DNA from 2 places in the Brevibacillus sp. WF146 genome. Region 1 is predicted to be linked to the other one. Evidence: a T-box and tRNA genes for the amino acid it is inferred to sense, from the RefSeq annotation. Region 1 holds a T-box; the other holds one or more tRNA genes.

Region 1 (16,354 bases):
TGCGCATGATTAGGGGGAAGTGAGATGAATCGCGTCACCAACCGACTGTTCGGCTTTTTCTTTCTCGCCTTTCTTGTGGGAGTGGGAGGGCTGGTCTGGCAGTTTCAGCAGGGGGAGCACTTCCATTTTGACATGCAGACGATCGACGAGCAGCGTACGATCGCGCAGCAGGTGAAAGGCATCGACCTGAAGACGGAGACGGCGGATGTCGTCCTCGCCGCCGCCCGGGAGACATCGATCAGTGTCCGGCTGGTCGGGGAGGCGCCCGCAGAGCGCAAGCCGACGCTGCAGACGGAGGTAACCCCTGACGGCATCCTGCGGGTCACTGTGGGGGAGCCGGATCGGATCAGCTTTTTCTTCACGCCCCGTACCCGAATGGAACTGCAGGTGACCATTCCCGCCGCCGCCTATCAGGACATGCAGGTCACCACCGCGACGGGAGACATCCGCGCCGGCGGTCTAAAGGCCAAGCGCGTGACGATCCAATCCAGCACCGGTGACGTGGAGCTGAACGGATTGGAGGGAGACCGGCTGGCGGTCAGCACCGACACGGGTGACATGGACCTGGCCGGCATCCGCGGCGAAGTCAGCATCGAAAGCGACACCGGCAACGTGGAAGATCTGGTGCTGACGGAACTGGGCGGCAATGTCGACATCACGACCGATACGGGCGACGTGGAGATCAACGTGGAGAAGAAGGCGGCAGTCCGGCTCGACCTGAAATCCGACACGGGTGACGTGGAAGCCGACTGGCCCGGGCTTTCCTACAGTGAGCAGACGGATCACAGGCTGGACGGATCGAGCGGCGCCGGCGGTCCGCGCATCCTCGTTCGCACCGCGACCGGGGACATTCGCATCCGATAGGAACTTTTTGGAAACACTATGAAACGATAACGATTTTGACACAAAAGAGGCGGGATTTGTCGAATGGTGGATGGTATCATGAGAGAGGATCATTCTTTGTACAAAGAGAGGTTTGTTCATGAGCGCAAAACCGTTTAACGATACGTTTTTGAAAGCCTGTCGCAAAGAGCCGACGGAGCACGTTCCGGTCTGGTACATGCGGCAGGCGGGGCGCTATCAGCCGGAGTACCGGGCGATTCGCGCCAAGTACAGCTTCTTCGAGATGAATTACATACCGGAAGTGTGTGCGGAAGTCACGCGTCTGCCCGTTGAGCAGTTGGGCGTCGATGCCGCCATTTTGTTCGCCGATATCATGACGCCGCTGAAGCCGATCGGGGTGGACGTCAACATCGAGTCGGGCGTCGGACCGGTCATCGCCAATCCGGTCGAAACGCTTGCCGACGTGCAGCGCCTGGGCGAACTGGACCCGGAATCGCACGTGCCGTATATTATGGAAGCGATCAAAATCCTGCGCCAGCAGCTCTCCGTACCGCTGATCGGCTTCGGCGGCGCGCCCTTCACCCTGGCCAGCTACATCATCGAGGGCGGCCCGTCGAAGCACTACCACAAGACGAAAGCGTTCATGTACACGCAGCCGGAGGCATGGCAGGCGCTGATGGACAAACTGGGAGAGATGACCATCCGCTACCTGAAGGCGCAGATTGGCGCCGGTGCGCAGGCCGTGCAGGTGTTTGACTCCTGGGTGGGCGCGCTCAATGACGAGGACTACCGCGCCTATATTGCGCCGGTGATGCACCGCATCTTCAGCGCGCTGAAAGAAACGGGCGTACCGACGATCTACTTCGGCGTAGGCGCCGGCCACCTGCTGAAGGAGTGGGACCGCCTGCCGGTGGACGTGGTCGGTCTCGACTGGCGCACCTCCATCCGTACGGCGCGGGAGCTGGGGGTCACCAAGGCGCTGCAGGGCAACCTCGACCCGACGCTCCTGCTGGCGCCGTGGGAGATGCTGGAGGCCAAGGCGAAGGAGATTCTGGACGAAGGGACCAGGCAGCCCGGCTACATCTTCAATCTGGGACACGGCGTCTTCCCGGACGCGAAGGTGGAAACGCTGCAGAAACTGACCCGATTCATCCACAGTTACCGCCGGGACACGTAACGGGAGGTGCTCACAGATGGCGAAACGTAAACTGGGTCTCCTGCTGATGGCGTACGGAACGCCGCGCAGCCAGGACGAAATCGAACCGTACTACACCCATATCCGCCGCGGCCGCAAACCGCCGGAAGACCTGCTGAACGACCTGAAGGCGCGTTACGAAGCGGTCGGCGGGATCAACCGTTTTGCCGAAATTACGGACGAGCAGGTGCGGGCGCTGGAAGCGGAAATGAACCGCCGTCACCCCGATGTGGAATTTGTCGGCTACCTCGGCTTGAAGCACATCGCGCCGTTTATCGAGGACGCGGTGGACGCGATGCACCGCGACGGCATCGCCGAGGCGATCAGCCTGGTGCTTGCCCCCCACTACTCCAGCTACAGCGTCAAAGAGTACAACGGCCGGGCGAAAGCCCATGCACAGAGCATCGGCGGCCCGGTGATCCACAGCATCGACAGCTGGTATGAGGAGCCGGGCTTTATCGATTACTGGGCAAATGCGATTCGCGACACGTTTGCCGCCATGCCGGAAGCGGAGCGGGAGAAGGCGGTAGTCATCTTCTCGGCCCACAGCCTGCCGGAGAAGATCCTGCAGATGGGCGACCCGTACCCGCAGCAGTTGGAGGATACGGCCAAACGGATTGCCGAGGCGGCCGGCGTCACCCACTACGCGGTGGGGTGGCAAAGCGCCGGCAGCACGCCGGAACCGTGGCTGGGGCCGGACGTGCAGGACTTGACCAGAGAGCTGCACGCGGCACATGGCTACACGTCGTTTGTTTACTGTCCGGTCGGTTTCGTCGCCGAACATTTGGAAGTCCTCTACGACAACGACATCGAGTGCAAAGCGGTGACGGAAGAACTGGGCGCCAACTACTACCGCCCGCCGATGCCCAACGCCAGACCGGCGTTTATCGCCTGTTTGGCGGATGTCGTCGGGAAGAAGCTGGCGGACTTGGGGAAATAGCGTATGAGCGACAAACACCTGCATGTGACGATCGTGGGCGGCGGCATTACGGGACTGAGCGCCGCCTACTACCTGCAAAAATGGAGCCGCGAAGAGGGCGTTCCGGTCCGCTTTGCCCTGCTGGAAGAAAGCGGCCGGTTGGGCGGCAAAATCCAGACGTGGCGGCACCAGGGATTTACCATCGAGCTGGGGGCGGACTCCTTTTTGGAGCGCAAAACCAGCGCCTCCCAACTGATTACAGACGTCGGGCTGGGCGATCAGCTTGTGCACAACCACGCCGGCCAGGCGTACATCGTCCATAAGGACCGCCTCGTTTCCATACCGGAAGGGGCGGTAATGGGCATTCCCACCAAACTGCTGCCGTTTGTCTGGACGCCGCTGGTATCGCCGCTGGGCAAACTGCGGGCCGCCGCCGATCTGGTGCTGCCGGGCGGAAAGCCGGGCGAGGACCAGTCGGTGGGTCACTTTTTCCGCCGCCGCCTCGGCGACGAGGTGATCGAAAACGTCATCGAGCCGCTCATCTCCGGCGTGTACGGCGGCGACATCGACAAGCTGAGCCTGCTCTCCACGTTTCCGCAGTATGCGCAAATGGAACAGAAGTACCGCAGCCTGATCCTGGCGATGAAAAACGCGCGGCCGCCGGCAAAGCCGGAACAGTCGAAAAAGCCGACGGGCATGTTCATGACGCTGAAGGGCGGGCTGCAGTCGCTGGCGGAGCGGATCGAGCAGCTGCTGCCGGAAGGGGCGGTGCAAAAGAATACCGGAGTGCGGCACCTGGAAAAGCGGCCGGAGGGGTATGTGCTGCAGTTGAGCGACGGTCGGACGCTGCGGACGGATGCGGTGCTGCTGGCCGTGCCTCATCCGGTGGCACAAGAACTGCTGCGTCCGTACGTCGACATCCCGCCGCTCAGCGGCGCAAAGCCGACGATCATGGCCACGGTGGCGCTGGCTTACCCGGCGGAGGCGGTACCCCTGGATGTGGAGGGGACGGGCTTCGTCGTGCCGCGCAAGGCCAACTACACCATCACCGCCTGCACCTGGACGCATCGCAAGTGGCCCCATACGACGCCCGAGGGAAAAGCGCTCGTCCGCTGCTACGTCGGCAAGCCGGGCCACGAGGAGATCGTCGACCGCTCCGACGAAGAGATCGTCGACGTGGTCATTCGCGATTTGCGGCGGGTCATGAAGGTCGGCGACACGCCGGAATTTTACCGGGTCACCCGCTGGAACAGGGGACTTCCGTACATGGTCGGCCATCAGCAGTGGCTGCGCGACGTGACCGCCAAAGTGGGCGCGGCGCTTCCCGCGGTTCGGCTGGCCGGCGCCTCGTACGGCGGAGTCGGAGTGCCCGACTGCATTGACCAGGGGAAACGGGCGATTCGCGAACTGCTGGACCACTTGACTCAAAAACCGGGGAACTGACACCCCGGTTTTTTTCTGTACCCGAGACGTCATATATATGTCAAAAAACCTGACATAATGCTTGTGTTTTTGTCGCGCCCATTCGATAATGGATGTATTGGAAATCACAGACATCGAGGAGGAAGGGGTTTCATGGAAAGCGACGTGCGGTTGACAGCGCTGCTGGAAGAACTGGCGGCCAATGCCTGGCCTGCCCATGAGCAGCAGACGCTGGGAAAGTGGCGGCTTCGCGCAACCTTCGGGACGACGAAACGGGCCAACAGCGTGTTTGCGGTGGGGCCGTTTCCGCCATGCGACGATTGGATGACGGTCGTTGAAGACTTTTATCAGCGCCGTTCGCTTCCCGCCTGCTTTTGTGTAAGCGACGCCTCCCCGGCGGAACTGGACGGCATGCTGGCGGCGAGGGGATACGAAAAAGTGGATGAATGCTATGTGATGACCGCGAAGATGTCCGACTGCATCGAGCGCGTGGATTTTGACAGTCGCTTTACCTGCCGGTTTGCCGGTGAAGCGGATGACGAATGGATCCGGGACTTCATCCGTTTCGAGCATTTTGCGCCCGAACGTCATCGTGCGTACACGCACATCTTTTCGGCAATCAGGCCGGAAAAGGCGTTCGCCAGGATCTGTGAAAACGGGGAAACCGTAGGGCTCGGCACCGTCGTGGTGGAGCGGGGGTGGGCGTGTCTCTGCAACATTGTGGTTGTGCCCGCTCACCGGCGAAGGGGCATCGGCGTCCAGCTCGTCGGATCGCTTGCCGGGTGGGCTCGCGACCATGGCGCCAGCGGCTTGTACCTCCACGTCGTCAAAGAGAACGCGGCGGCCGTCAGCATCTACAAGAAACTCGGCTTCGTGCCTGTTTCCGGCCATCATTACCGCATCAGGCCGACGACCTGCTAGGCGGCGCACGGCCTGTCCCTCCGCCGCACGGCTATCGCTTCTTTTGTGTTCCTCCCATTTTGCAGTGCTAAACGGCTCGTCCTGTCCATATAGTATAGGGAAATGTCCTGCACTTGAAAGGAGGAGCACGAATGGCGATACAGGATGGGCTGCTTTCGTTCGCCATCAAGGAAACCATTTTCCTCTCCGCGGATCGCGCCGGGATTGGCGAATTGAAAGAGCTGGAATTGGTCCCTGATATTGAGGTGCTGGAAAACCAGTCCTTCATCTCCATAACAGGCTGTCTGCAGTTGTACGGAACATACGAGCCGGCCAGGGGCGCCTCGGAGCCCACCGAAGGCGGAGCGGAAACCCTGGTGGAAGCGGTGACGTTCGCTCCGTTTCCGCAGGCGGGAAACAGCGGTGGGCTGTTCGGTTGGGAAGCGGAAGTGAATCACCGCATTCCCCTCAACATCACGATCCCCGTCAGCCGCATTGCCGAACTGGGGGACATTTACGCTGTCGTAGACGGCTTTGATTACCAGGTGGAAACACCGCACCAACTGCTGATCGAAGCGGAACTGAAAATCGCCGGCATCCAGTTGGTCGAGCAGGCTCAACGATCCGCCCTGCAGCCCGACTCGGCAGCGGAATCGGCAAATGACGCCGCCCTGGAGACAGATCCGGACTGGGCATCCACCCCGCAGGTCGAACCGGCGATGCGGCCGGAGCGCGACACGGCGGAAGCGGACTTGTCCGTGCGTGCGGACGTGCAGATGGAGACGGATTCGGACATGCATCCGGACGTGGTTCCGGAGAGCCGCGCGGCGGAAGAGTGGTGGTCCGACTCGATCAGCTCGGACCAGTGGGATCGCGTGGCGCATCCAGCTTCGCTGGAAGAGCTCGAACAGAGGCTGTCCGAACTGGAGAGGGAGATGGAGCGGGAGCCTCATGCGGAGGCAGGGGAGCCGCCTGAGTTCGCGGCGATGTTTGACCGACCCGCGTCGCCCCTGCCCTCTTCCCGGACGGATTTTGGCGATGTGACCGACCACACGGTGTACGGTGATGTGACCGCCCCATCGGTGTACGGTGACGTGACCGACGCGTGGGATCAGCCGGCTTTGGAGGCTGACGAATACCGCTCGACGTCGTTTGAGCAGATTCCCCCCTGGGACGAGATGACCCGCGCGTCCGCACGGGAGGAGTCAAGCAGGCGGGAGAGCGCCCCCGATTCCGCTGCCTCCGGATTCGCATCCTCGAAAGAGGCGGAGGTGAAAGAAACGGGCGGCGTTGAGGCCCAAGCAGAGGTGAAAGAAACGGGAATCGCCAAGGCCGAAGTGGACGAATCGGGAATCGTCGAGGCCGGAGCGAAGGCGGAAGAAATGGGAGTGGTCGAGGCCGGAGCGAAGGCGGAAGAAATGGGAGTGGTCGAGGCCGGAGCAAAGGCGGAAGAAACGGGAATGGTCGAGGCCAAGGCGGAGGCGGAAGAGCCGGACATCGTCGAAGCGCAGGCGGAGCCGGACGTTCTGGAAGCGCAGGCTGCTCCCCAGGAGGAAGAGGAGCGAGAGGTGCGTGTGGCCATCTCCGGCAAGCCGACCAAGGAAGAAGGGGAGAAACTGAACCTGACGTCCATCTTTTCCCAGGCGAGCCGCGCCCAGCAGGAAGCGCAGGCGGCCGAAAGCGCCGAGTCGTCCTCCAGTTCTTCCCGCAGGGCGGCCGCGTTCGAGCCGGACAGTACGACGCTGGAAGCGATGCACAACCTCACCTCGTTCATCCGCAGCAAACAGGAGCGGTACAGCCAGATGAAACTGTGCATCATTCAGCGCAACGATACGCTGGAGTCCATTTCCCAGCGGTACTCCCTGCCCATCTCCCGGATCCTGGAAGTGAACAAGTTGAACGCGGACCAGGTTGTGGAGGGGCAAATTTTGTACATTCCAGTGTGAGGAGCGGGGAACCGTGGAGAAAATCGACCTTTCCGAGATTTGTCGGCGCTATCGGGCGAGGGTAATCCACATGACGCCGCTGGAGGACTGCTATCTGCTGGAGACGAACCGGGGCACCAAGGAACTGCGCATTTGGCCGCGTGTGGACGTGATGCGCTGGTCGTTTGCTTGGCGGGAGAGGATGGCCCGGCAGGGGTTTCGCGAACTGGAACGGTTCATCCGCACGCGGGATGCCAAACCGTATCTGGTGACGGCCAGCCGCGGCATTACCCTGACGGACCATCTGCGCCACATCGAACCGGTGCCGACGGATCACGAGACCGTCCGCCAATGCGGCCGGATCGTCGGCATGATGCACGCGGCCCAGCGGGAGAGCGGCCTGTTTCCCGCCGTCGACTTCTGGCGCCAGGAACAGCTTCAGGCAGTGGCCGAGTCGAGGCGGGCACGGGAATTGTGGGAAGCGGTGCGTGCCAAGTACAAGCGGGCGGAGGGGGAACGGCGGCGGGTGGCCGAATTGTTTCCCCTTGTACTCCAGCGTTTGCAGCGCAGCGCCGACCTTTTGGCCAGCACGCGGATCGAGCCGGCCGCGCTGTCCGTCTCGCACGGCGAGCTGCACCGGGACAACTGGGGCATGATCAACGGCAAGCTTTACCTGCGCGGCTTTTTCCAGCCGACGCTGTCCGTTCAGCAGCGGGATGTGGCCGTCTTTTTGCGGGATCTGTACCTGACGCACGAAGACGAAGATCAAGTAGATGCCTTTCTCGACGGATACGAGGAGGCAAAACCGCTCAGTTACGGCGACTACACGCTGATGCTGGCGTTTCTGGCGTCGCCTCTGGAATTGTGGAAACAAATGGAAATCTACGTGGGGGATGATGGTCAGCCGGAAGGGGCCTCGGCTGCGGAGATCGAGCAGGCCCTTGTCCGACAACAAGCCGTCGACGGTTTGCTGCGGCGCGTGGCTGAGCGGGCCGAGGGAGCAAGGGGTGAGTCGGCGCATGAGCCGCTTTGACGATATTTTTCCGCTGTTTCGTGAATACGACATGTACGCCCAGACCGTCGATGTGCTGAAACCCCCCAACGTGTACAAGGCGTTGACCCCTTACGGATCGTTTGTCTGCAAGCGGACGCGGATCTCTTCGCAGAAGCTGCTGCTCGTCAGCGGCGTATTGCGCCATCTGCAGCAGCGGGGATGGGACGGAGCCGTGCCGTATTTTTACACGAAATACGACGAGCCTTACGTCCGGCAGGGAGAGACCACGTATTACCTGACCGCCTGGCTGCCCGGAGGCGAACAGTGGGCGGATCAGCCGCTGGCCTGGGCCATGCCGACCGTGGAGCGATTGGCCGAGCTGCACCATTTGACGCAAAACTTCCGGTTTGACGATCCCCGGAAGGTGGAGCCGCTGATCGACTCTCTCCTGAACCGCTGGCAGCATCTGCTGGCACATGCGGAGAAGGCGGCCGATCTGGCCCGTGAGCGCCTGTATCCGTCGCCGTTTGACGTGGTCTTTCTGGCCAATCAGGCGTACCTGTCCGAGCTGGCAAAGACGGCGATCGCCCGTCTCCGGGAGTGGCGGGAACGGCACCAGACGCACGCCCATTTCCGCTTGTCCCTCATCCACGGCTTCCCCCATCCGGCCCACATCATGCCCGACCGTTCGGGAAAGGGGAAGCTGCTGAACTTTGACCGCGCCCTCTTTGACACGCCCACCCGTGACCTGACCCTGTTCTACCGTGCCTATTTTCACCAGGCGGGCGACGAGGCGGGAGCGAGCCAACTGTTTCATCACTACGCCAACATCTTTCCGCTCCGGCCGGAAGAAATCGACTTGCTCGCCGTCTTCCTCACCTACCCGGAGAGGGTGATGCGGGATGTCGAGATTTACTATGGCGACACGCGGGATTGGAGCGAGCTGTACGCCGTCAAGCGGCTGGAAAAAGACATGGACCGGCTGATGCGGCTCAACCGCTGGATCCAGCAGGCCTTTTAACAAGCAGCGTCTCACCGTGTGGGGCGTTGTTTTTTTGCCCGGCTGTCTTCCAGCCGCCTACAGCCAGCCGAGGGAAATGGCCACGTACAAGAGCGCCAGGATGGCCAGCAGGACGACGTCAAACGATGTGGGAACGATCACCGTGCGGATGAACTGAAAGACGATCAGCGGCAGCAGAATCTGCTTGCAGCCGTACTTGATCCGCAGATAGGCGGGGTGGTATTTCCAGCGGCTGTTCATCGGGATCACCTCGTTTCAGCATATGCGGAAAGCATACGGCCAGTGCCTTGCGCCAAACGCGCCGCCTGCCGGGCGAAAAACAGGTTTGGACGCGGGAGAGAGCGGGAAGGTAAAATGAAAAAAGTCTGATAGGTTTGCGAAAAAAGGGGATCCGCGATGATCTGGGAAGCTCTGCTTTACACGCTGGGCACGGGCGCGGGCGCATATATGGTGTGCTTGTCCCGCCGGCCGGCTGGCGTAAAGCGTTGGGATGACGCTGCGTTTTTGCAGGGATGGGGACTGATCGCCTGGGGAGCCGGCCACCTGCTGGCTTTCATCCCGGCCGCGTGGGTCCGGATGATCAGCCTGTCCTTGTGCTTGTGCTTTTCGCTCCTTTTTCTGCTGGCGCTGCACGCCTTGTTTGCCCCGTTCCTCTGCCACGAGCGGTGGAAGACGGTGCTGGACGCGATGACGCTGTGCGCCATGTTGGGCACTTCTGCCGTCTGCCTGCTGCTCATGCCGGACATGGCCCGCCACTTGGCCGCCCAGATGGCGCTGCAAAGCGGGTTCCTGCTGCTGCTCCCGACCGTCTCCCTGGCTCTCGCCAATCGGCGGATGGCGGATGCGGCCCGAGAGGAACGGCAGCGCCTGCTTGCGGCCACCCTGCTGTTCACGGCTTTGGCGGCGGCGGTGCCCTTTTTGCCTCCGGCTCTGCTGTTCGGAGCGGGGGCGGCTTCGCTCGGATTTCTCTGCCGGTCGCACCAGCGGCGTGAGCGCGGCCGTGAACGGTCGCTGGCGAGCGACGACTGCACCCATTCGTACGAAAGGCTGACATTTTCTCTCCATGATACCGCCATGGTGGCGGTGCTGCTGGCGGGAACCGTGGTCGCAGCCGTAACTGTCGCCGGCATTCCGCGCCTCAGTCTGATCGGCATGGGCCTGGGGGCTCTGGTCGCGCTGGCGAGGCTGGCGCTGACGATCCGGGCCAACCGGATCTTGATGGGACGTGCCTTTTGGCATGTGGGCAGCCTGGAGCGGAAGTTTGCGGAGCAGCTGGAGCAGATTCGGCGGAAAAACGCCCAGATGGCGCAGCTTCTGCAGTTGAAGCAGCGCTACGAACAGCTCCTGATTGTCAGCAACGAGCAAAGCATGAGGGAAGTGAGCTACGAAAACCTGCAGCAGGTGATCGAGGAACTGGTGGACGCCTGGTACGTCAAAATGGGCACGCTTTTGTACCTGCGGCTGTCGCTGGAGTCGGCGGATGGCGTCGTCTATTACGAGAGCGTCCGGGGCAATCCGGACCATCCGCACATTCGGCATACGGTGGCGGAGCAGATCGTCGTCGACGAACAGCGGGATTCGCCGCTTGCGCCCCGCTACGTGGTGGTGCTGGCCAAGACTGCGGCCGAAGAGGCGGACGAGAGGGAGATGGAGCACCCCTTTTTCCAACTGCTCGCGGTCAACGTGCGGGGGCTGGTCCTGCGCTGTCTGCACGAAAACCAGTCGCTTGAACTGCGCCTGATGGAGCAGGAGATGGAGCTGGCGCGGAGAATTCAACTGCTGCTGATCCCCGAGGAACGGATGGTGCTGCCGCGCCTGCAGGCAAAAGCGGTCTATCTGCCGGTTGCCTACGTGGGCGGGGATTACGTGGATTACGTCCGGATTGACCAGCGCTACACCTGCTTTGTCGTGGCGGACGCATCGGGACACGGCCTGCCGGCCAGCCTGATGGCCAACGGCATTCGCAGCGCGCTGCGGGCCGTGATCCAGACGTGCTGGGAGCCCGATCTGATTCTCGACAGGCTGAACAACCTGCTGTATGCGGATTTGAGCAAAACGCGCTCGTTCATCACGATGCTGATCGCGGTGTACGACGCGGTTGCCCACAAGCTCTTTCTCAGCCGGGCGGGCCATCCCCAGCCGGTTTACCTGTCGGCGAGCAGGGTCGGCCTGCTCCCCTGCGCCGGGGGCTTGGGCCTGGGGCTGTCGCCCGACAGCCGCTACGTCCGGGAGGAAATGCCGATTGCCGAAGACGGCATGCTGCTCGTCTACACCGACGGCCTGCCGGACCTGAAGCAGCACGATTCGAGCCGCTATCCCGACAAGTGGCGCCGGGAATTGTCCGCGCTGTGGGACGAATGCCGGACATCGCCCGAAGACCGCATCGCCCTGGTGGAAAAGCGCGTCTGGGAACTGACCCGGGCCGGGCAGCAGACGGATGACATATCCTTGTTGATCCTTCAGTTTCAATCGGCTGCGAAGAAAGAGGGGGAAGGAGCATGATACTGTGTGAGCGGTGTCCCGACGATCCCGCCTGCCGCAACTGCCTGAACGAACTGCGGGCGGGTCGCTCGGCGCAAAAGGTGCTGCCGCCCCGGCAGGTTCGTCTGACGCTTTTGGCGGACGGCGTGGAGGCCGTCGCGGAGCTGCGCGCGGTCAGCCGGACGGCAGTGGGGCTGTACTGTCCCGAGCAGCCGCTGCAGGGCCGGATCGAGGTGGAACTGGCCGCCGACTTCCGGATTATCGGCAGCGTGGTCCAGGGGATCCGCAACGTGCCGTATTACGTGCTGGATATTGAAAAGGTGCTGCGCCGGGACGAGGTGCTGGAGCGGCTGCTCCTGGAGGAGTTTCACAGTTGGCATCTGAGCGGGGAGCTGGACCCGGCCGCGCTGTTGAAAAGCATGCGGGAGCGGGACGACGAGCGGAGCCGGATGATCAAGCAGGAACTGCAGAAGCTCTCCATCCTGCGCCAGTTGGAGGCGATCTACCTCTACCTGGTGGAAGACGGCCACCTGCGGCCGCTCGGGACGGCTCGGGTGGACGAGCCGCTGGAGCGGGAGATGCGCCGCCTGGCGGCACGGGCGGCGGACGGCGGAGCCGCGCTCAGGGAACAGGTGGTGGCGCCGGACGGGAGCCGTGTCTACGAGCTGTACGCGTCTCCCCTGCCGGACCGGACGTGCGGCCTCGCCCTGATCGACATCACGGCGGCCATCGCCGAGGAGCGGCGGCGGCAGAAAAAAGAGTGGGACTTGTACAAGCAGGTGCTGGCGGCGGTGACCGGCGACAAGCTGGTCCTGTTGACCGACGAGGAACTGTTTGCGCTGATCAGGGAGGGGCAGATGCTGGCCGCCATTGACGTGCGGGCTCCGGAGGATTTGGGCAGGCTGCGGCGCGAGTGCAGACGGGTTCTGGAGCCGCTCGGAATGGCGGACAAGCGGCTCATGCAGTACATCGTGGCGCTGAACGAAGCGGCCAGCAATACGCTGAAGCACGGCAGCGGCGGAACGGTCACCCTCTACCGGGCGAATGGGGATGTGTGCCGCGCCGTCGTCCATGACCAGGGGGGCGGCATCGACCTCGAAGAACTGCCGCGGGCGACGCTGATCCAGGGCTATTCCACCCGCGAATCGCTGGGAGTCGGGTTTCACGTCATGCTGCGGTGCTGCGACCGGCTCTTGATCGGCAGCTCGCCGGCGGGGACGAAACTGGTCTTGGAGTGCCGCGTCCACCCTGTGTGAATGTTTGGGAAATGGACAGAAGGGTAACAATGTAAGCAGAGGAGCCGTCAGTACCGTTGACGTGATGAGAAAATCAAGGAGAGGAGTTTGCGCATGGAATACCGGGCAATGGAAGCGGACGGACAGGCCGCGCTGTTTTTCGCCGGAGAACTGGACATGGCCGTAGGGGACAAAGTGGGGCGGCTGCTGCGCGAATACGGGGAGCGGAATCAACAGGTGACGGTTGATTTTCGTGACGTGACGTTTGTCGATTCATCGGGGATCTGCAGCCTGTTTTTCACCACCAAGGACCTGCTTGCGGCGGGCAAACAAGTGGAAATTGTCAACGTGCGGGAAGAGATATTGGACATCCTGGAACTGCTGGGGTTTGCGGAGGCGCTCGGCATTGGCGTCAAAAAAGCGTAGGAGGCCGGGTTTGACGGGCCGTGCGCAGTTTGTATATAATAACGTAGGATCAACAACGCCACAGTGAACAAGCGATGAACGGGAAGAGTAGGCCAGGACGCCTTGGCAGAGAGGGAGAATCATCTGCTGCGAGATTCTCTAAGGCAGGGAATGGCCGAAGGTCGCCCGGGAGTTGTTTCGGTGAAGCGGTGCCGCTTAGCCGAAACCGGTCAACAGCCGTTATGTGTCAGAGGGAACGCACGTCCCCGCCTGTTTTCCGGGAGGTCGTGCGTTAACAAAGGTGGTACCGCGAAACAATCCTTTCGTCCTTTGGATGAAAGGCTTTTTTTATTTTCCGAAGGAGGCTGTGCTATGTCGACACAACCGACGCAAGACATCGACCATCTGCTGCCGAAGAACTACGATCCGAAGGCGGCGGAAAGCAAATGGTATCCGTACTGGATCGAAAAGCAGTTTTTCAAGGCGGAGCGTGATCCGGACAAACGTCCGTTCACGATCGTCATCCCGCCGCCGAACGTGACGGGCAAGCTGCACCTGGGGCACGCCCTGGACACGACCCTGCAGGACATCATCACCCGCGCCAAACGGATGCAGGGCTACAGCACGCTGTTCCTGCCGGGGATGGACCACGCCGGGATCGCCACCCAGGCCCGCGTGGAGGCCAACCTGCGCGAACAGGGCATATCCCGCCACGATCTGGGACGGGAGAAGTTTCTGGAAAAAGTCTGGGAGTGGAAGCACATCTACGCCCAACACATCCGCGACCAGTGGGAAAAGCTGGGGCTGGCGCTGGACTATTCGCGCGAGCGCTTCACCATGGACGAAGGGCTCTCCCGGGCGGTTCGCGAGGTGTTCGTCCGCCTCTACGAAAAAGGCCTGATCTACCGCGGCAACCGCATCATCAACTGGGACCCGGTCGCCCGCACGGCCCTCTCCGACATCGAGGTGATCTACAAAGAGGTGAAGGGCGCGCTGCACCACATGCGCTACCCGCTGGCTGACGGCAGCGGCTACATCGAAGTGGCGACCACCCGCCCGGAGACGATGCTGGGCGATACCGCCGTCGCCGTTCACCCGGATGACGAACGATACAAGCACCTGATCGGCAAAACGGTGATCCTGCCGATCGTCGGCCGGGAAATTCCGATCGTGGCCGACGACTACGTCGACCCCGCATTTGGTTCCGGCGCCGTGAAAATCACGCCGGCCCACGATCCGAACGACTTTGAGATCGGCCTGCGGCACAACCTGCCGCAGATCGTGGTCATGGACGAAACCGGCACGATGAACGAAAACGCCGGCCGCTATCAGGGCCTCGACCGCTTCGAGTGCCGCAAGCAGATCATCAAGGACCTGACCGAGCAGGGCGTCATGTTCAAGATCGAGGAGCACATCCACCAGGTGGGCCACAGCGAGCGGAGCGACGCCGTCGTCGAGCCGTACCTGTCGACGCAGTGGTTCGTCAAGATGCAGCCCCTGGCCGACGCCGCCATCGCCAATGCGTACAGCGAGAACAGCGTCAAATTCGTGCCGGAACGCTTCAAGAACAACTACCTGCGCTGGATCGAAAACATCCGCGACTGGTGCATTTCCCGCCAGCTCTGGTGGGGACACCGGATTCCGGCCTGGTACTGCCAGGACTGCGGCGAGACGATTGTGTCCCGCGACGACGTGACCGAGTGTCCGCACTGCCACAGCCACAAGCTGGAGCAGGATCCGGACGTGCTCGACACCTGGTTCTCGTCCGCGCTCTGGCCGTTCTCCACGCTGGGCTGGCCGGAAGAGACCGAGGACATGAAGTACTTCTATCCGACCAACGTGCTGGTCACCGGCTATGACATCATCTTCTTCTGGGTCGCCCGGATGATTTTCAGCGGCCTGGAGTTTACCGGGCAAAATCCGTTTGAGACCGTGCTGATCCACGGCATCATCCGCGACTCCGAAGGGCGCAAGATGTCCAAGTCGCTGGGCAACGGCGTCGACCCGATGGAAGTCATCGAAAAATACGGGGCCGACGCGCTCCGCTTCACGCTGGCGACGGGCAACTCGCCGGGCAACGACCAGCGCTTCTACTGGGAAAAGGTGGAGGCGAACCGCAACTTCGCCAACAAGATCTGGAACGCCTCCCGCTTTGCCCTGATGAACATGGCCGGCTTCCGCTACGAGGACATTGACCTGTCGGGCGAGCTGTCCACGCCGGACAAGTGGATCCTCTCCCGTCTGCAGGCCACCATCGCCGACGTGACCCGTCTGATGGACGCGTTTGAGTTTGGCGAAGCGGGCCGGGTGCTGTACAACTTCATCTGGGACGATCTCTGCGACTGGTACATCGAGATGGCCAAACTGCCGCTCTACGGCAGCGACGAGGCGGCGAAGAAGACGACCCAGTCCGTGCTCGTCACCGTGCTGGATCAGACGCTGCGCCTCCTGCATCCGTACATGCCGTTCATCACCGAGGAAATCTGGCAGGCGCTGCCGCACCAGGGCGAGAGCATCACGGTGGCGGCGTGGCCGACCGTCAACGAACAGTGGATCTTCCCGGACGCCGAGGCGGAGATGAACCTGCTCATGGAAGTGATCCGCAGCGTGCGCAACATCCGCGCCGAGGTCAACGTGCCGATGTCCAAAAAGATCGAGCTCTTGATCAAACCGGGCGACGCCGTTGCGCTGGAACGCCTGAAGCGGGGCGAAGAGTACATCGTACGCTTCTGCAATCCCGAACGCCTGGAGATCAGCGAGCAGTTGGCGACGCCGGACAAGGCGATGTCCGCCGTGGTGACGGGCGCCGAGCTGTTCCTGCCGCTGGCCGGCCTGATCGATCTCGACCAGGAGATCAAGCGTCTGGAAAAAGAGCTGGCGACGCTGCACAAGGAAGTGGAGCGGATCGAGAACAAGCTGAACAACCCGGGCTTCATGGCCAAAGCCCCGGCAAAAGTGATCGACGAAGAAAAGGCCAAACTGGCCGATTACATGGAGAAGCGGGACAAAGTGAT
Region 2 (16,354 bases), 1.8 Mb from region 1:
GGTCGGGTGGAACGACGAGATGCGGTGGAAATGAGCCGTAAAGCTTTCCGTCGATTGGGCTACCTGCTCGAGGTGGCTCACCAGTTCGGGCAGACGGGCGTCTTCCAGGTCAAAAGCCTCTTTCAGTCGGATATACGGCGGGATCAAAGCGTAGGTCGGGTCGTAGCGCTTTCGATACGAGTTGGCCACTTCTTGCACCTTGCTGGATGGGAATACGACGATACTGTATTTCATATGGAACCCCTCCTTCTTCACGTTTGAACATGCCATCATATCCAATTATTTTAACAGAAAATTCTCCATTTGTGTAATGTTATGCGTCAACCCGTATATTCCTCCCGCGACGGGACAGACTGTTAACAGCAGGGAGGTGTCCAATCCATCGTGAAAACAGCCATGATGATTACCTTTATGTTCCTCGTTCTTTTTCTGCTGGCGCTGCTTACCTTTACGATCATTACGGTCATCCGCAAAGCGGAATTCGAAGAGGCGCTCGTCTCGCCGGGAAAGGAAGACGGCACGCAGGAAGAACGACCACGGTAAGTTTACCCAAACAGCGTGCGCAGCATGCGCGGCAGGTTGGCCTGCCAATATCCCCACGTGTGGTCACCCGCAAAGGTCTCGTAAGCCAGGGTGACCCCTTTTGTTTCCAGGATGGCGCGCAGCCGTTCGTTGGCCGCGAGCAGGTTGAGCGTCCCGCGCGACGTCTCCACCGCCGTTTCGGCCGTCCCCACTTCCAGGTAGACGTGCAGGGAAGCAGGTAGATCCGTCTCTGCGACACGCCGGTTCAGCGCCTCATCCATCGCCGCCGACTGGCAGGCCACCTGGCCAAACGTGTGCGGATACGCCAGCGCCGTAAACACCGACACGACGCCGCCCAACGACTCGCCCAGCAGCGTCCGCGCCTGCCCCAGCGGGTGGGTGGAGTAGTGACGGTCCACGTACCCGACCGCCTCGACGGCCAAAAAGCGCCGGTAGGCCAGATGCTCGTCGCCGTCCGGATGGTAGCGCGCGTACCGTCGGGCCTTGTCCACCGGCAGGAAGACGGCGAGCAGGTCCGGGATCTCTTTCTCCCGGTGGTGCTGTTCCAGAAGCGTCGCCAGCCGGCCCAGCGACAGGTAGTCCTCGCCGTCCTGCACGTACAGGACGGGATAGGAGTAGAGCGGGGAGTACCGCTCGGGGGTGTAGATGAGGAGCCGTTCCGTGGTTCCCAGGCAATTGCTCGTCAGCGTGATTTCATTCAGCGGCACAGGGATATCCTCCTTTGGGTGTGCTGGTTTCATTATACCGGAGGGGAGGGGGCGGGGGGAAACCGGTCATTAGTTGGCAGGCAAGTCGGGCGTATGGCGCGATTGTGGGGTCTCTGGTTCGATCTTTGTCCCTGCTTCGATCTTTACCCTTGTTTCGTTTCTTTACGCTTGCTTCAGTCTTTGCCCTTGCCTCGATTACCATAAGCCTTGACCCATCTCGCCACATTTACCACCATGCAGCTCCTCCCTCGGACGGACACCCCGCCAGCCGAAAGATTGTCGCAATTCCGCCATCGTATGATACTATGATAGGGAATGACTTCACTCAATGGTGGAAGGGGTTGTCTCAATGAAGAAGCACGTACACAGCAGCGAAGTCAGAAATGCCGCCCTGACGCGTCTGGCGGAACGCGGCGTCACGGTGGAGGACATCGCCGAAATCGTCTATCTGATGCAGTCGCCGTACCATCCCGACCTGACCATGGAACCCTGCATTGAGAGCGTAAAAGCCGTTTTGGAAAAGAGGGAAATGCAGCACGCCATCCTCGTCGGCGTGGAATTGGATACATTGGCGGAAAAAGGCATGCTGTCCGAGCCGCTTCAAACCCTCATCGCGACGGACGAAGGCCTGTTCGGCTGCGACGAAACCCTGGCGCTCGGCTCTGTGTTCGGCTACGGGAGCATCGCCGTCACCACCTTTGGCCACCTGGACAAACATAAAGTCGGCGTCATCAAACGCCTGGACACCAAGCGCTCCGGACGCGTCCACACCTTCCTGGACGACCTCGTCGCCAGCATCGCCGCCAACGCCTCCAGCCGCATGGCCCACCGCCTGCGCGACGAACAGGAACAGCAGGCGGAGCAGGCGGAGATCCGGATTGAGGAGAAGAAGGCGGATCAGGCGGGGTGAAAAAGGGAGCGGACGGCTCCCGGGACAGCTTTCGCAAAATACGGTTACATGTGGATAGAGATGCAGCAGAAGAATTACCGGAAACAAAGCGAGAACAGGGCCATTCTCTTGCGCGTGTGGTAAGGCAGAGAATGGTTCTTTCTATGTCGGTAAAATTTTTTACTGGAATTTTGATTTTTCCTCTTGAAATCGAAAAGAAAATCCGGTATATTAAATCATGTGATCGGCGTCCGGTACGATTCGGGCCCTTAGCTCAGTTGGTCAGAGCGGTCGGCTCATAACCGATTGGTCGTAGGTTCGAGTCCTACAGGGCCCACCATGAGACAGGTGTTTGCGAAGTACATACGACATGATCCGGTAGCTCAGTTGGGAGAGCACCATCTTGACAGGGTGGGGGTCGCTGGTTCGAACCCAGTCCGGATCACCATAACAGAAATAGAAAAAAGCCTTGGTAATCAAGGCTTTTTTCTATTGTAATAGACTTAATTAACAATCTAGTATTGCAATCTGGGATGAAAATAATTAGTACCGCTGTCAGGAGTGTTTCCTTGGCTTTTGTTGAGTAGCCAATAACGTATCAAAAATTGTTTAGCCGATTCTTGGTCGCAGTTCGTAGAGTGCGACAGTAAATGTTTATGGGTGTCAAAATATTGGCGTGCCCTAGCAGCTCGGAGATAATTTTGGCGTATATTGCGATGAGGTTGATCGTTATAATCCTGACCGTGCTGGCAATGAGGGGAACCCTGTAGAGGTTAGCCACACTGAAGACAAAACCAAGCATCACCGTCTAAAAATGCTCCACAACTATTTTGGAATTCAATTTGCCAAGGATCACTATTTCGGTTAGCCAGTTCATCCAAGAATCCAGTGCATTTGTTTACTAAAAATGCTCAGCGGTGTTGATTAAATAGGAGCTGGAAACCGAAATGTACTACCAGGCTATGTTGCATGGTATTTGAACACGGACAAAGTAAAGGGAGAATTGTTGTTGAGGATCACAAACAGGAACCAACATTCCAAGCACCAACAAGCAAATAGTGGAGAATATTGAGTTTCCTGAACTGGATTTATCGAAACAACAGTTGATTACAGAGATACAGCAATTATATCTTAAAGAATAACGGCTGTATCAGCAACTAATGGCTGAAAAGCACAAGTTCTAAAGGTGGTTACACATCCCGTATAAAATGATCGAAATGTGAGGAGCTAACATGGAAAAAACAACGCAAGCCTATATAAATGCGGTTCTTTGGCAGGCATGTGACACATTCAGAGGGAAAATTGATTCCAGCATTTACAAGGATTATGTTTTGGTCATGCTGTTCGTCAAATATTTGAGCGATACATACAAAGAACGGCTTGAAGAGTACGTTAAACGATATAACGGTGATCAGGAACGGATTAAGCGGGCGATGTCCAGGGAGCGGTTTATCCTCGATGAATCCTCCACGTTCGATTACATTTACAGCAAACGGAACGATCCTGAAATTGGTGAGATCATCAACAAAGCTTTGGAACATATGGAAAATGAAAATACGGGAAAATTGCGGGGCGTGTTCCGTAATATCGACTTCAACTCCGAAGCGATTCTGGGAAAAACGAAAGAACGAAACGCGATGCTAAAAACGCTATTGGAGGATTTCGCCAAGCTGGATTTGCGTCCATCAGTGCTTGAGGACGAGGATATTATCGGTAACGCCTATCAATACATGATCAGTTTGTTTGCTAGCGATGCCGGCAAAAAAGGCGGAGAATTTTTTACGCCGCCAGAAGTATCAGAACTATTGGCGAGACTGGTCAAACCGCAGGAAAACGATCGGATTTACGACCCCACTTGCGGTTCGGGTTCCCTTCTGATTCGGGTGGTCAGACAAGTGCCAAGCCGAAAAGTGGCAGTTTATGGACAGGAACGGAACGGTCAAACCCATTCCCTGGCGTTGATGAACATGTATCTGCATGGCATTGACGATGCAAGGATTGAATGGGGAGACACCTTGGCCAATCCGCTTCATTTGAAAGACTGCAAATTGATGAAATTCCAGGTAATCGTCGCCAATCCTCCATTTTCGCTCGACAAATGGGCGATGGGCTTCGCGAGGGAAGGCATTAACGACGCAAAGTTCAAGATGGAAGCAAGCCTGGATCCACATGGGCGATTTGAATGGGGAGTGCCGCCTGCATCCAAAGGAGACTATGCTTTTGTCCTGCATATGCTCTATTCGCTTGCGGAAAACGGGCGAGCGGCGGTGATCCTACCCCATGGCGTGCTGTTCAGAGGCGCGAGCGAGGCGAAAATACGGAAAGAAATCATCAAGCATAATTTGCTCGATGCCGTTATCGGATTGCCAGAAAACTTGTTCTTTGGTACAGGTATTCCCGCATGTGTGATGTTGTTTAAGAAGAACCGCACGAGAAAAGACGTTCTGTTCATTGATGCCTCGGGAGAAGGAAACTACGAAAAAGGAAAAAACCAGAACAGGCTTAGGGAGCAGGATATTCAAAAAATTGTTGAGACGTATGAGAAGTACGAAACCGTTGACAAGTATTCCTATGTCGCAAGCATCGATGAGATTAAAGAGAACGATTACAACCTGAACATTCCGCGATATGTCGATACGTTTGAGGAAGAAGAACTGGTTGATATGGATGCGGTGAAGGAGAACATTGCCAACATCAAGCGAGAGCTTCAGGAAGTAGAGCGGCAGATGGAAAAGTATTTGGAAGAGTTGGGATTGAAGGGGGTATGAAACTAATGGCCATGTCAAATATAGATGAAATCCCCGCAGGATATAAAAGAACAGCGGTAGGTGTTATCCCCTCTGAATGGAAAATTGAAAAGTTAAGTTCCCTATTTCCTAAAATCAGAAATGGTTTTGTCGGAACAGCCACCCCTTTTTATGTTGAACAAGGGGTGAAGTATCTGCAAGGAAAAAATATAAAAAACGGAAAAATTATTTCAGAAGATATTGTTTATGTTAGCCAAGAGTTCCATGAAAAACAACAAAAGTCAAGGCTAAGTTTAGGCGATATAGTAATGGTTCAATCTGGTCACGTTGGGGAATGTGCAGTAATAAATGATGAATATATAAATAGCAATTGTCATGCATTAATTATAATGACACCTAAAGATAAAGTGAATTCCTACTACTATTCTTATCTATTCAATTCGGATTATGGAAAAAAGCTCTTTTATAAAATAAAAACGGGTAATACAGTTGAACATATTTTAGCTAGTGACATGAATAAATTAAAAGTTCCAGTCCCTGATTTTGCTGAACAAAATAAAATAGCCGATATTCTTTCCACCTGGGACAAAGCCATCGAGCTAAAAGAGAAACTGATTGAGCAGAAAAAAGAGCAGAAAAAAGGCTTGATGCAGAATCTATTGACAGGGAAAATTCGATGGAATGATGGTAGTAACTTAGGTTCAAAAGAAATTAACAAACGCTTGGAAATGTTAAATGAAGGTAAAGTTCCAGATGGCTACAAAAAAGTAAAGTGGTTCAGTATTCCATGGGAGTGGTCATTTGAAAAAATAGGAAATATTGCAGAAGAAGTATCAATAACTAATAAAGACAATAAGGAGTACACGGTTTTATCGATCAAGTCCGTATTTGTGTGTAAATTCCCCTCGGTAGAGAAATAAATTAGCCAATGCGAGTCACTTTAGACACCGCTTTTGTTGCCTGAGTTTCTCGCCATTCCAAATACTCTGCCATATCGAGATACTTTTTGCCACTTGCCCATTTTTCGTCTATCTCCATAAGCAAAGCTCCGATTAGGCGAATAACCGATTCACGGTTAGGAAAAATGCGAATGACACGTTCTCGTCGTCGAATTTCTTCGTTGAGTCGCTCCATGCCATTTGTTGTCCGAAGTCGTTTACGGTACTTTTCGGGCAGCAGAAGAATGGCTGTGGCATCATCAAAACCATTCTCCAAAACCGAAATCGCCTTTGTAGCTTTGGCCTCGTATATTTCCACCGTTTGTTGCAACAACAACCGTGCCGTTTCAAGATCAGGGGCATCCAAAATCGCACGAACACGGGGATACAACTCCTCCTGCAGCTGCTTGGGGGTGGCGTCAAGAATATTTCGCATAAAATGAGTCTGACACCGTTGCCACGTCACCCCTTGAAAATGAGTACGAATGGCTCGTACGAGCCCACCATGTTGATCGGACACAATCAGTTCTACGCCTCGCAAGCCTCGATCTTTCAGCCAGCTAAAAAACTCACTCCAACTGGCCTCTGATTCACTATCTCCAAGCATCAGTCCAAGGACTTCTCGGTAGCCTTCCTTATTCACCCCGTAGGCCAACATCACGCCACGAGAGCGTACACGCCCCTCTTCACGCACCTTTAAAACGAGGGCATCTACAATGAGAAATGGATAGAAGCTCTCTCGTAGATTTCGGTTGTTCCAAGCCGTTACAATCGGATCCAGGCGTTTACACAGGTCGGAAACAGTAGACTTAGAGAATTCGGTTCCACACAGTTCCTCCGTGATTTGGGCAACTTTTCGAGTTGATACCCCATTCACCACCATTTCCATGAGAGCTAAAACCAAGGCTTGTTCACTTCGCTGATAGCGGGCAAACATTTCTGTCGAGAACTTTCCGTTTCGAATTCGTGGCACCCGAAGGGTGACCGTTCCCACACGCGTGGTCAATTGATGAGGATATGTACCGTTTCGATAACCTTGACGTTCATCTGTACGTTCGTACGGTTCCGCAGAAAGCTGTTCCGTAGCCTGGGCCTGCAATACCTGATTCAATACCGATTCCAGCAGCTTGGCCACCCCCGAATCCTGCGAATTTCCGAGAAATAGTTGCTGCAAAAGCTGCGAATCTACAGTAATCTGGTAATGAGCCATTTTCAAAATCCCCTCTCCTGGAATGTTGTCTGGACAACTTCATTCTAACCGAGGGTTTTTTGAAATGGCTCTCTTATTTTAAAGAGACTCCGTTTTTACACAATTATATGGACTCAACTGTTTTATCGTGTACCAAATATGATGGATTAGTTGATTCATTAAAATATTTTGGCAAAAAAGTTTTCAGTGAAAATTTGACTAAATATAAGGTAGTTAAAAGGAATCATTTTGTCTATGCTACAAATCATATTGAGGAAGGGTCGATTGGATTACAGAAATTGTATGATTACGGATTAGTAAGTCCTATGTATACAGTATTTAAAGCAAAAAAAGAGGTTGACAACAATTACTTGTATTTCTTATTAAAAACAGAAACCTATAGGCGAATATTTGAAACAATGATGTCTGCTTCAGTAGATAGAAGAGGAAGTCTAAGATGGAAAGACTTTTCTACGATACAAATACCATTGCCGCCGTTATATGAACAACAAAAAATTGCAGAGATTATATTAACATCTGAAAAAGAAATCAAAGTTTTGGAGGAAGAACTCAAAGCTCTAAAACAACAGAAAAAAGGCCTCATGCAATTGTTGCTTACAGGAAAAGTTCGAGTGAAGTGCTAACGCTTCACCTTGCAAATGGGGAGGTGAAAATATGCCCAAAGCAAAGGATTATGATGAACGGAATATCAGCCAGCAGCCAGCCATTGAGGTGTTAAAGGCGTTAGGCTATCGTTACCTGACTCACAAAGAAGCGGAAGCGATGCGGGGTAATCAATTTTACGTGATTTTGAAAAATGTGCTAGAGGAAAAGCTTCGGGAGCTGAATACTTATGAATACAAAGGGGTTACACATCGCTTCAGCGAACGGAATATCCAGCAGGCGATTCGGGATTTAGATGAGCCGCTGACGGACGGATTGGTGAAAAGTAACGAGAAGATTTACGAATCGTTGATGCTGGGGAGAAGCTACACTGAAAATCTGCCCGATGGCTCCAAGAAATCGTTCACGATTCAGTACATCGATTGGGACAACATTGAAAACAATGTCTTTCATGTGGTGGAAGAAGTAGTGGTCGAGAAGATGGACGGGCAAGACACAGCCCGTCCTGACATCGTGCTTTACGTTAACGGGATACCCTTTGCGGTCATCGAATGTAAAAAAGCCTCGATTTCCATAGGGCAGGGCATCAGCCAGATGATCCGCAACCAGGGCAAGGATTACATCCCTCAACTATTCAAGTTTGTTCAGATCTTGATGTCAACCAACAAGAACGAAACTCAGTATGCGACATGCAACACACCCAAGAAGTTTTGGTCGGTATGGAAAGAAGAAGACGAAGATTGGTTGCAGGAACAAATCAGCAAGACGGTGCGTCACCGTCTGCCGACGAATCAGGATAAAAACATCATTTCCCTGTTCCATCCCAAGCGTTTGCTGGAGTTGACACGCTATTTTGTGCTGTTTGACAAAAATGAGAAGAAGATCACCCGTTACCAGCAATATTTTGCCATCAAAGAAATCCTCAAAACCGTCGAGGAGACCGACCAAAACGGCAATCGCCAAGGCGGGGTCATCTGGCATACCCAAGGTTCGGGGAAATCGCTCACGATGGTGATGCTGGCCAAGTATCTGCTTACAGAGATGCAATACATCAACCCGAAGGTCATTGTAGTGACAGACAGAAAAGAGCTGGATAAGCAAATTCACCGAACGTTTCATCATACCAGGCTCAAGGCAAGCCGAGCCACATCGGGCAAACATTTGGTGGATTTGATCAACGACAACAATGCCGACATTGTGATGACCCTCGTCCACAAGTTTGATACAGCGGCGGTAAAACAAAAGCCGATTCTCTCCAGAGATATTTTTATCCTTGTGGACGAATCCCATCGGACGCAGTACGGGGAACTGCATAACAAAATGAAACAGGTATTCCCCAATGCCTGCTACCTTGGTTTTACGGGGACACCGCTGATGAAAAAAGAAAAAAATACGATGGTCAAATTCGGTAAGCTGATCCATGCCTATACGATTGCCGACGGGGTTCGTGACAAGGCGATTGTCCCACTTCTCTACGAAGGCAAGATGGTCGAGCAAACGGTAAACCGCAAAGCCATCGACCACCGTTTGGAGATGATCACCCGCCACCTGAATGAAAAGCAAAAAGAAGAAGTGATGCGAAAGTGGAGCCAGTTTGAACGCATTGCCTCGTCTGATCAGCGGATTAAAATGATCGCTTTCGATATCAACGAACATTTTCTGCACAATTACAAGACCCAAGGATCTCATTTCAAGGCCATGTTGGCGACGAACAGCAAGAAAGAAGCCATCCGTTATCTGGAGGCGTTCGAAGAACTGGGCGATTTGTACTGTGCCGTGGTCATTTCTCACCCTGATCAGCGGGAAGGGCATCATGAGGTGGACGAAAGCACCGACGATAAAGTTCAGCAGTTTTGGAAACGGATGATGGACAAATACGGGAACGAGGAAGCCTACGAAGAAGCGATCAAGGATGAATTTATCAACGGCGACGACATCGACCTTCTCATTGTTGTCGATAAATTGCTGACGGGTTTTGACGCCCCAAGAGCGACGGTTTTGTATGTCGATAAACCGATGAAAGAACATACACTCTTGCAAGCCATTGCTAGGGTGAACCGCCTGTACGAAGGCAAGGATTACGGTCTCATCATTGACTATCGAGGATTGCTCGACAAGCTGGATGAAGCGATGGAGATGTATTCGGGGGCGGGTCTGGAGAATTTCGACCCGAAGGACTTAAAAGGCACATTGTACGATGTGATCAGTGTTATCGGAACGCTCAGGCATTATCATACGGAACTCATGAACATTTTCATCCCTGTGAAAAACAAAAGCGACATCGAAGAATACGAGGTTCTCCTGGAAAACGAGGAGCTCAGGGAACATTTTTACAACGTGCTCAGCCAGTTTGGACGCCATTTGGGGATCGCCCTGGAGTCGGAAAATGTGTACAGGGCATTGGGAGCGGAGGAACTCAATCGATACAAGAAGGATTTGAAGTTTTATCAGGAACTCCGCAAAAGCGTGAAGCTGAGGTACAGCGATACGATTGACCACAAAGAATATGAAGCCAAAATGCAGATGCTGATGGACAACTACATTTCAGCGGAAGAGGTCATACGGATCACGAATCCCGTGGATATCATGGACGAGAAAGGATTTGAGGAAGAGTTACAACGGTTGCAGTCCCCACGGGCTAAGGCAGACGCGATTCGTACCCGATTGTCCAAGCGAATCGAAACCAAATGGGATGAAAACCCTGCATACTACAAAAAGTTCTCCGAACGTATCGAAGAAGCCCTCCAGGCGTATAAGGACAAGCGTATCAGCGAGGCGGAATATCTGCAACGGATGAAGGAGATTTTGCGGGATTTTCGCTCAGGTTCGTCAGGCGTCACCTATCCCAATAACATCCGAAAGTGTCCCAATGCTCAGGCGTTTTACGGAGTAGCTAATGAAGTAATTAGGGAAGCGAATGCATCGTACGTCGTTAACGAAAACATCATGGGTAACCTAGCACTTAAAATCACGAAAATCATTGAGGACAATAGCAAAGTAGACTGGCACGACAATACGGAAGTGCATAATCGCATTGCCCAGGAGCTAGATGATTTACTTTACGATTTTGCTAAGAAACACGGCTTGAAGCTGGATTTTGACCAGATTGACAAAATCATTGAAGGTGTAAAGACGGTTGCTTTGAGACGATATTAAACGGGTGTGGTGACATGCAGATTCAACAGGTCGAGTTCGGAGGAAAGGTGATTCCGTTTGTATTAGTACGGAAACCAGTAAAACACGTCAATCTTCACATCAAACCCGATATGACAGTCATGGTTTCGGCAAACGAGAAAGTGCCGCTGGATTTTATTCTCGGTTTTGTAAAACAGAAAGCGGCATGGATCTTGAAGAACATACAGTTTTTTGAAGATGTTCAACCAGAGGTACAAAGCGAAAAGGAATATGTTAGCGGAGAGTCATTTAAATATTTAGGTAAGCAGTATCGTTTGAGGGTTGAAGAAAGTGAATCAGAGGGAGTTAAGTATTATCGAGGATTTATATACCTTTATGTGAAAGACGAGCTAGACTTCAAGAGAAAAGAGAAACTTTTTGGAGAGTGGTTACGAAACAGGGCCGAAACTGTATTCAATGAGTCCCTGGATAAGATGTATGCTTTGGTACAAAAGTATAATGTTAGGAAGCCCAAGTTGATCATCCGCACGATGAAGGCACGATGGGGATCGTGTTTGAGTGATGCTCATGCCATACTACTTAATTTCGAGCTGATTAAGGCTCCCAAATACTGTATCGATTATGTGGTCTTACATGAGCTCATCCATTTTTTATATAAAAACCATGATTATCAATTTTACAGCTTTCTTTCCGCATTGATGCCTGATTGGAAACAACGGAAAGCAATATTAGATGAAGAGATTGTTCGGGAGTTGTAGTCCGAAAACTTGAGTCTATAAACTATTTTGTGTAAACTCCTAACCTTCAAAATAGGGTACAATGAATTCTAAGAAAGGTTGGGAGAGCCCATGAGCCTGATGTCCAAAGAGCAACTGAAGCAGTGGATCAAGGAAAAGAACATGCAATCGGTGGAAGACGTCCAGTCGGCCTTGAAGGAGTTGTTTGCCGAGACCCTTCAGGAAATGCTGGAAGCCGAACTGGAGACGTCACTTGGCTACGCCAAGCACGACACGAAAAATAAGAAAACCACCAACAGCCGGAACGGCTACAGCAAGAAAAAGGTGCGTTCCGAGTACGGCGATGTGGACATTCAGATTCCGCGTGACCGGGCCGGTGAGTTTGAGCCGACCATCGTCAAAAAGAACCAAACGAACGTGACGGGTATCGAAGACCAAATCATTGCCATGTATGCCAAGGGTGTTTCTACCCGCGACATTCAGGATCACCTGCAGCAGCTCTACGGCATCGAGGTTTCTCCTACCCTCATCTCCAACGTGACCAACAAGATCGTCCCGCTGATCAAAGAATGGCAAAACCGTCCCTTGCAGGCGGTATATGCGGTCGTGTTCCTGGATGCCATTCACTTCAAGGTGAAACAAGACGGTGCCATCGTCAACAAAGCCGCCTACATGGCCATTGGCATTGACTTGGAAGGCCACAAAGATGTACTTGGCATCTGGATCGGGGAAAATGAATCGGCAAAGTTCTGGCTTCATGTCGTAAACGAGTTGAAAAACCGGGGTGTGCAAGACATCCTCATTACCTGTGTGGACAATCTTCGCGGCTTCTCCGAGGCCATTTCCGCTTGCTATCCCATCACGGAAATCCAGAAGTGCATCATCCACCAGATTCGCAACTCGATCAAATACGTTTCCTACAAAGACATCAAGAAGATCACGTCGGCCCTGCAGCCGATTTATAAAGCGGCCACGGAAGAGGCCGCCTTGGAAGAACTGAATCAATTCGAGCAGACGTGGGGACAAAAGTACCCCCTTATTGTCCGTTCCTGGCGTACGAACTGGGCGGAAATCTCCACCTTCTTCAAGTACTCACCCGAAATTCGCAAACTGATCTACACAACCAATGTCATTGAGAGCTACCATCGCCAACTCAGAAAGGTCACCAAAGGAAAAGCCATTTTCCCTACAGACGAAGCCCTGCTCAAAGTGCTCTACCTGGCAACCATGGATGTGTTACGAAAGTGGACGGGGAGAGTTCAGAACTGGGGCCAAATTCTGTTACAACTGTCCGTTCAGTTTCCGAAGCGAGTTTCAACCATATCTCCGCTGAGCCTAACGGCTATTGGAGTTTACACAAAATCATTGACAGACCCTCTCACTCAAATTGGATGATGGTGTGTATTACATCGATAGGACATCAGGAAAGGCACTGTCCTTCCCCTTATCGTGCTACGCGAAGTCGGAGAAAAAATACTAGGCATGGAGTGATGGGGGCCGAGACGAGCTCCTCTAACGACTTCCTCAGCGGAGAAGCGCAGGACGTGAGGAAAACAGGGGGCACAAGTCTGACTTCTTCGAAATACCCAGATGTTGGCCCTCCTGCCCGTTCCGCGTTTTGGAGCGGACGCTACCCACTCCTTCGCTGGTCATCAAGAGAGCGAGCGGGAACCATCACACATGGCACCGCGGACTTTGTCTACAGACGGGAACCTCTGCGAATGCAGGGGTTTTTTTATGGTCCGGCGGAAAAATCAGGGAGAAGCTGAGAATCATTGCGAACTGCCTTTATGATCTTTATAATCTTTCTGATGGAAGTAAGGACGTGCGTAAACCTCCAGGCGGGAAGAGGGACATGATGAGTATGGGGAAGCGTCTGCTTTTTTTTGTGTGTAAACTGATGTTGTTTGCCGCATTTGTGGGATTGTGCGTGTTCTTTTTGGATCTGAAGGCGATAAACAGACAGCTCCTCACATTGCTTCACCATCCGTTTACGCTTGCTGGGATGGCGCTCTTCTATGGGATGGCCTTTTGTCTCAGAGCGTTTGCCTGGAAATGGTATGTGAATAAGGATGTCGCGTTTTCTGTCTTTTTGTATGCGCAATTCTACAGTTTGTTCATCAATCACGTTTTGCCCGTCAAGGCAGGGGACGCCGTGCGAATTGGATTGCTGGCGAAAGAAAAGGATGTGCAGTGGGATGAATCCCTGCATTCTGTCGTGGTGATGCGATCGCTTGATCTGTTGGTACTGGCGGCATATGCGGGGATCGGCGTCTTCTGGATGGGGCTTGCATACACGTGGACGACTCTGTTTCTGGTCGCTGGTATCGGGGCAGCAGGTCTGGTTGTTTTGCTCCGCTGGGGGATGAAAAAGCCCTTGCTGAAAAAACATGTGCAGATCGTCAAAACAGCCTTTACAGGCACCAAAGGATGGTTCATCTGTGCGGCGATTGCTGCCAGCTGGGGGCTGGAAGCGTTTGTTGTGCTGGGAGTGACGAATGCCTTGTCCATCGATCTTTCCGTACTGAAAGGTCTCTGGGTAAACAGCATGACGATCGCAGGGCAGCTGTTTCATTTTACGCCTGGCGGGTTGGGCACGTATGAGAGTGTCATGACGTTTTCGCTGGTGACTGCTGGTGTGGGCTGGCAGCAAGCATACGAGGTGGCATTGCTGACTCACGGATGGAAGTTTGCCTTTTCCTATCTGGCAGGGCTGTGGGCGTGGATCGCTCTCCCCATACCATGGAGCGAATTGAGAAGTTGGATCAGCAAGAATCGGAACAGAGGTGAGAGCAATGGATAAGGTTGCCGTGTTGGGAGCGGGTTATGTCGGATTGACAACAGCGGTCGGCCTTTCTGCTTTTGGATGGCCTGTCGTTTGTACCGATGTGGACAAGGAGAAGATCGAATCGCTGAACAAAGGGCAGGTTCCTTTCTTCGAACCGGGACTGGAAGAATGGATGGCCCAGAGTATGCAGAAGGGACTGTTGACGTTTACCCCCGATGCTTCCATGGCGATTCGATCCGCTGATGTCATTTTTGTCGCGGTGGGAACCCCCAGTCTCCCTGATGGCAGCGTCGAACTGTCCGACCTGTTCGCAGCCGTGTCCACCATCAGCGAACACATGACGGAAGACAAACTGATCGTGATCAAGAGCACAGTCCCGCCGGGCACGACCCAGCGAGTGAAGGAATTTCTCGGGGAACGGCTGGCGGGCATTTGTTCTTTTGAGGTGGCGACCAACCCTGAATTTTTGCGGGAGGGATCGGCCATCGCCGACTTTATGCGGCCTGATCGCGTTGTGATCGGGACGGATCGTTCTTTTCCAATCGAACGGTTGCAGCGAATCTATCAGCCGTTGATCGAACGCGAGGTACCGTTTATCTATACCAACTTTCAGACAGCAGAGATGATCAAATACAGCGCAAACAGCTTTCTGGCGATGAAGGTAGCGTTTATCAACGAGATTTCCAGAGTGTGTGATCTGGTCGGTGCAGATGTCTCGACAATCGCTCGGGCGATTGGCCAGGACCCTCGTATTGGTCCGGCTTACCTTCAACCGGGTCCTGGTTACGGGGGCTCCTGCCTGCCAAAGGACACGGCAGCCTTTGCGCACTTTTTCCGCGAGAGGGGGATGCCCCTGCCGATCATCGAAGCAGTGATGGAGAGCAACCGCATGCAGCATCGCTACGCTGTCCAAAAGATCAGCGATTATTACAACACCCTGGACGGCATCAAACTTGGCGTGCTGGGAACAGCCTTCAAAGGGGGAACCAGCGACATGCGCCAATCCCCGGCAATTCCCATCATCAACCAACTGTTGCAGTTGGGGGCAGAACTGACACTGTATGATCCGCAAGCGTTAAATGAGGCCAGGCAGTTGTGGGGAGATGTGTGTCTCTACGCCGAAGACGAGTACGAAGCAGCGGCCGGCCAGGACGGAATCGTAATCGTCACAGATTGGCCATCGTTTCGCCACCTTGATTTGGAAAGAGTAGCTCAGGCCTTGTCACGCAAGGTTATGTTTGATTTTCGCTCTCTTTATCAACGAGCGAAACTGGAGCAGATGGGGTTCGATTATATAGCGATTGGCCGATAATTTTTTCTTTGCTAATTGACAACGAGTCTCATTATCTTTACAATGAGTTTTGTTGAGAGTGATAATGATTATCAATAAAACGCACCTTAGGGGGACCTCGTAACATGAAACCGGTAAAAGTTCTTTCCACGACTGCTTTGGTCATGAGCTTGCTGCTTGCTGGATGCGGTGACAAGCCTGCGGCGCAGCCTCAAGACAATGCGCAGACCCAAACGACACAACAACCGGCTGCGCAAGAGGAGGCCAAGAAATCTGAGGTTGCTGATCTTGTCGGCGCAACCAAAGAACTGGTAGGCGTCTTGAAAGCAGAACAAGTGGATTGGGACAAAGCGATCAAACTGTACGACGAAAAATTAAAATCTCATGTTCGATCCATGGATGAAGCGAACAGTGCACAAGTGAACGAACAAATCACTGCTGCTTTGAATGCAGGCAAGGACGGTCAGCTGCCGGCAAAAGTTGTTGCCCAGATCGGCGATAAATTGCTGCAAAAAGTGGCGTTCCTTTCCATTCGCAACGAGTTCAAGGGAGCAAATGATCAATTCGCCAACAAAGACGAAGCGAAAAAGGAATTGGCTGAAGCAAAAGAATATTATGACGGCGTGCTGAAAGCGATGATCGAGAAGCGCGACAATGCGTATGAAACACAACTGGTCAGCGCAATTGACGCCGGTTTTGCCGAGATGGAAGGCGCCATTGAAAAAGGCGACAATCTCGCGTTTAACCTTGGCAAGCAACTCGTCGA

Evidence for each region. A T-box is a leader RNA that pairs with one kind of tRNA and senses whether it is charged. The one in region 1 lies ahead of A6764_RS16635 (valine--tRNA ligase), so its partner is inferred to be a tRNA-Val.
Region 2: it has a tRNA-Val gene. The T-box ahead of A6764_RS16635 (valine--tRNA ligase) is inferred to sense a tRNA for this amino acid. The anticodon was not compared.

Annotation. Positions count from the first base shown of each region.
Region 1 covers NZ_CP109943.1:3,338,880-3,355,233, reverse strand. Annotated here, with positions in the region: gene A6764_RS16700 (HAAS signaling domain-containing protein) at 1-23, shown strand, start outside; gene A6764_RS16695 (DUF4097 family beta strand repeat-containing protein) at 25-864, shown strand; gene hemE (uroporphyrinogen decarboxylase) at 983-2,020, shown strand; gene hemH (ferrochelatase) at 2,037-2,978, shown strand; gene hemY (protoporphyrinogen oxidase) at 2,982-4,400, shown strand; gene A6764_RS16675 (GNAT family N-acetyltransferase) at 4,533-5,300, shown strand; gene A6764_RS16670 (LysM peptidoglycan-binding domain-containing protein) at 5,432-7,225, shown strand; gene A6764_RS16665 (aminoglycoside phosphotransferase family protein) at 7,239-8,237, shown strand; gene A6764_RS16660 (hypothetical protein) at 8,224-9,219, shown strand; gene A6764_RS16655 (hypothetical protein) at 9,277-9,459, opposite strand; gene A6764_RS16650 (PP2C family protein-serine/threonine phosphatase) at 9,616-11,721, shown strand; gene A6764_RS16645 (ATP-binding protein) at 11,718-12,956, shown strand; gene A6764_RS16640 (STAS domain-containing protein) at 13,050-13,361, shown strand; T-box leader at 13,427-13,674, shown strand; gene A6764_RS16635 (valine--tRNA ligase) at 13,713-16,354, shown strand, end outside.
Region 2 covers NZ_CP109943.1:1,503,761-1,520,114, forward strand. Annotated here, with positions in the region: gene A6764_RS07360 (2'-5' RNA ligase family protein) at 1-234, opposite strand, end outside; gene A6764_RS07365 (hypothetical protein) at 385-543, shown strand; gene A6764_RS07370 (alpha/beta hydrolase) at 546-1,250, opposite strand; gene A6764_RS07375 (phosphatidylglycerophosphatase A family protein) at 1,600-2,160, shown strand; tRNA gene A6764_RS07380 (tRNA-Ile) at 2,403-2,479, shown strand; tRNA gene A6764_RS07385 (tRNA-Val) at 2,512-2,587, shown strand; gene A6764_RS07390 (type I restriction-modification system subunit M) at 3,372-4,907, shown strand; gene A6764_RS07395 (restriction endonuclease subunit S) at 4,913-5,806, shown strand; gene A6764_RS07400 (IS256 family transposase) at 5,808-7,034, opposite strand; gene A6764_RS07405 (restriction endonuclease subunit S) at 7,094-7,657, shown strand; gene A6764_RS07410 (type I restriction endonuclease subunit R) at 7,689-10,793, shown strand; gene A6764_RS07415 (M48 family metallopeptidase) at 10,808-11,530, shown strand; partial or broken gene A6764_RS07420 (IS256 family transposase) at 11,621-12,823, shown strand; gene A6764_RS07425 (lysylphosphatidylglycerol synthase transmembrane domain-containing protein) at 13,374-14,312, shown strand; gene A6764_RS07430 (UDP-glucose dehydrogenase family protein) at 14,305-15,609, shown strand; gene A6764_RS07435 (hypothetical protein) at 15,714-16,354, shown strand, end outside.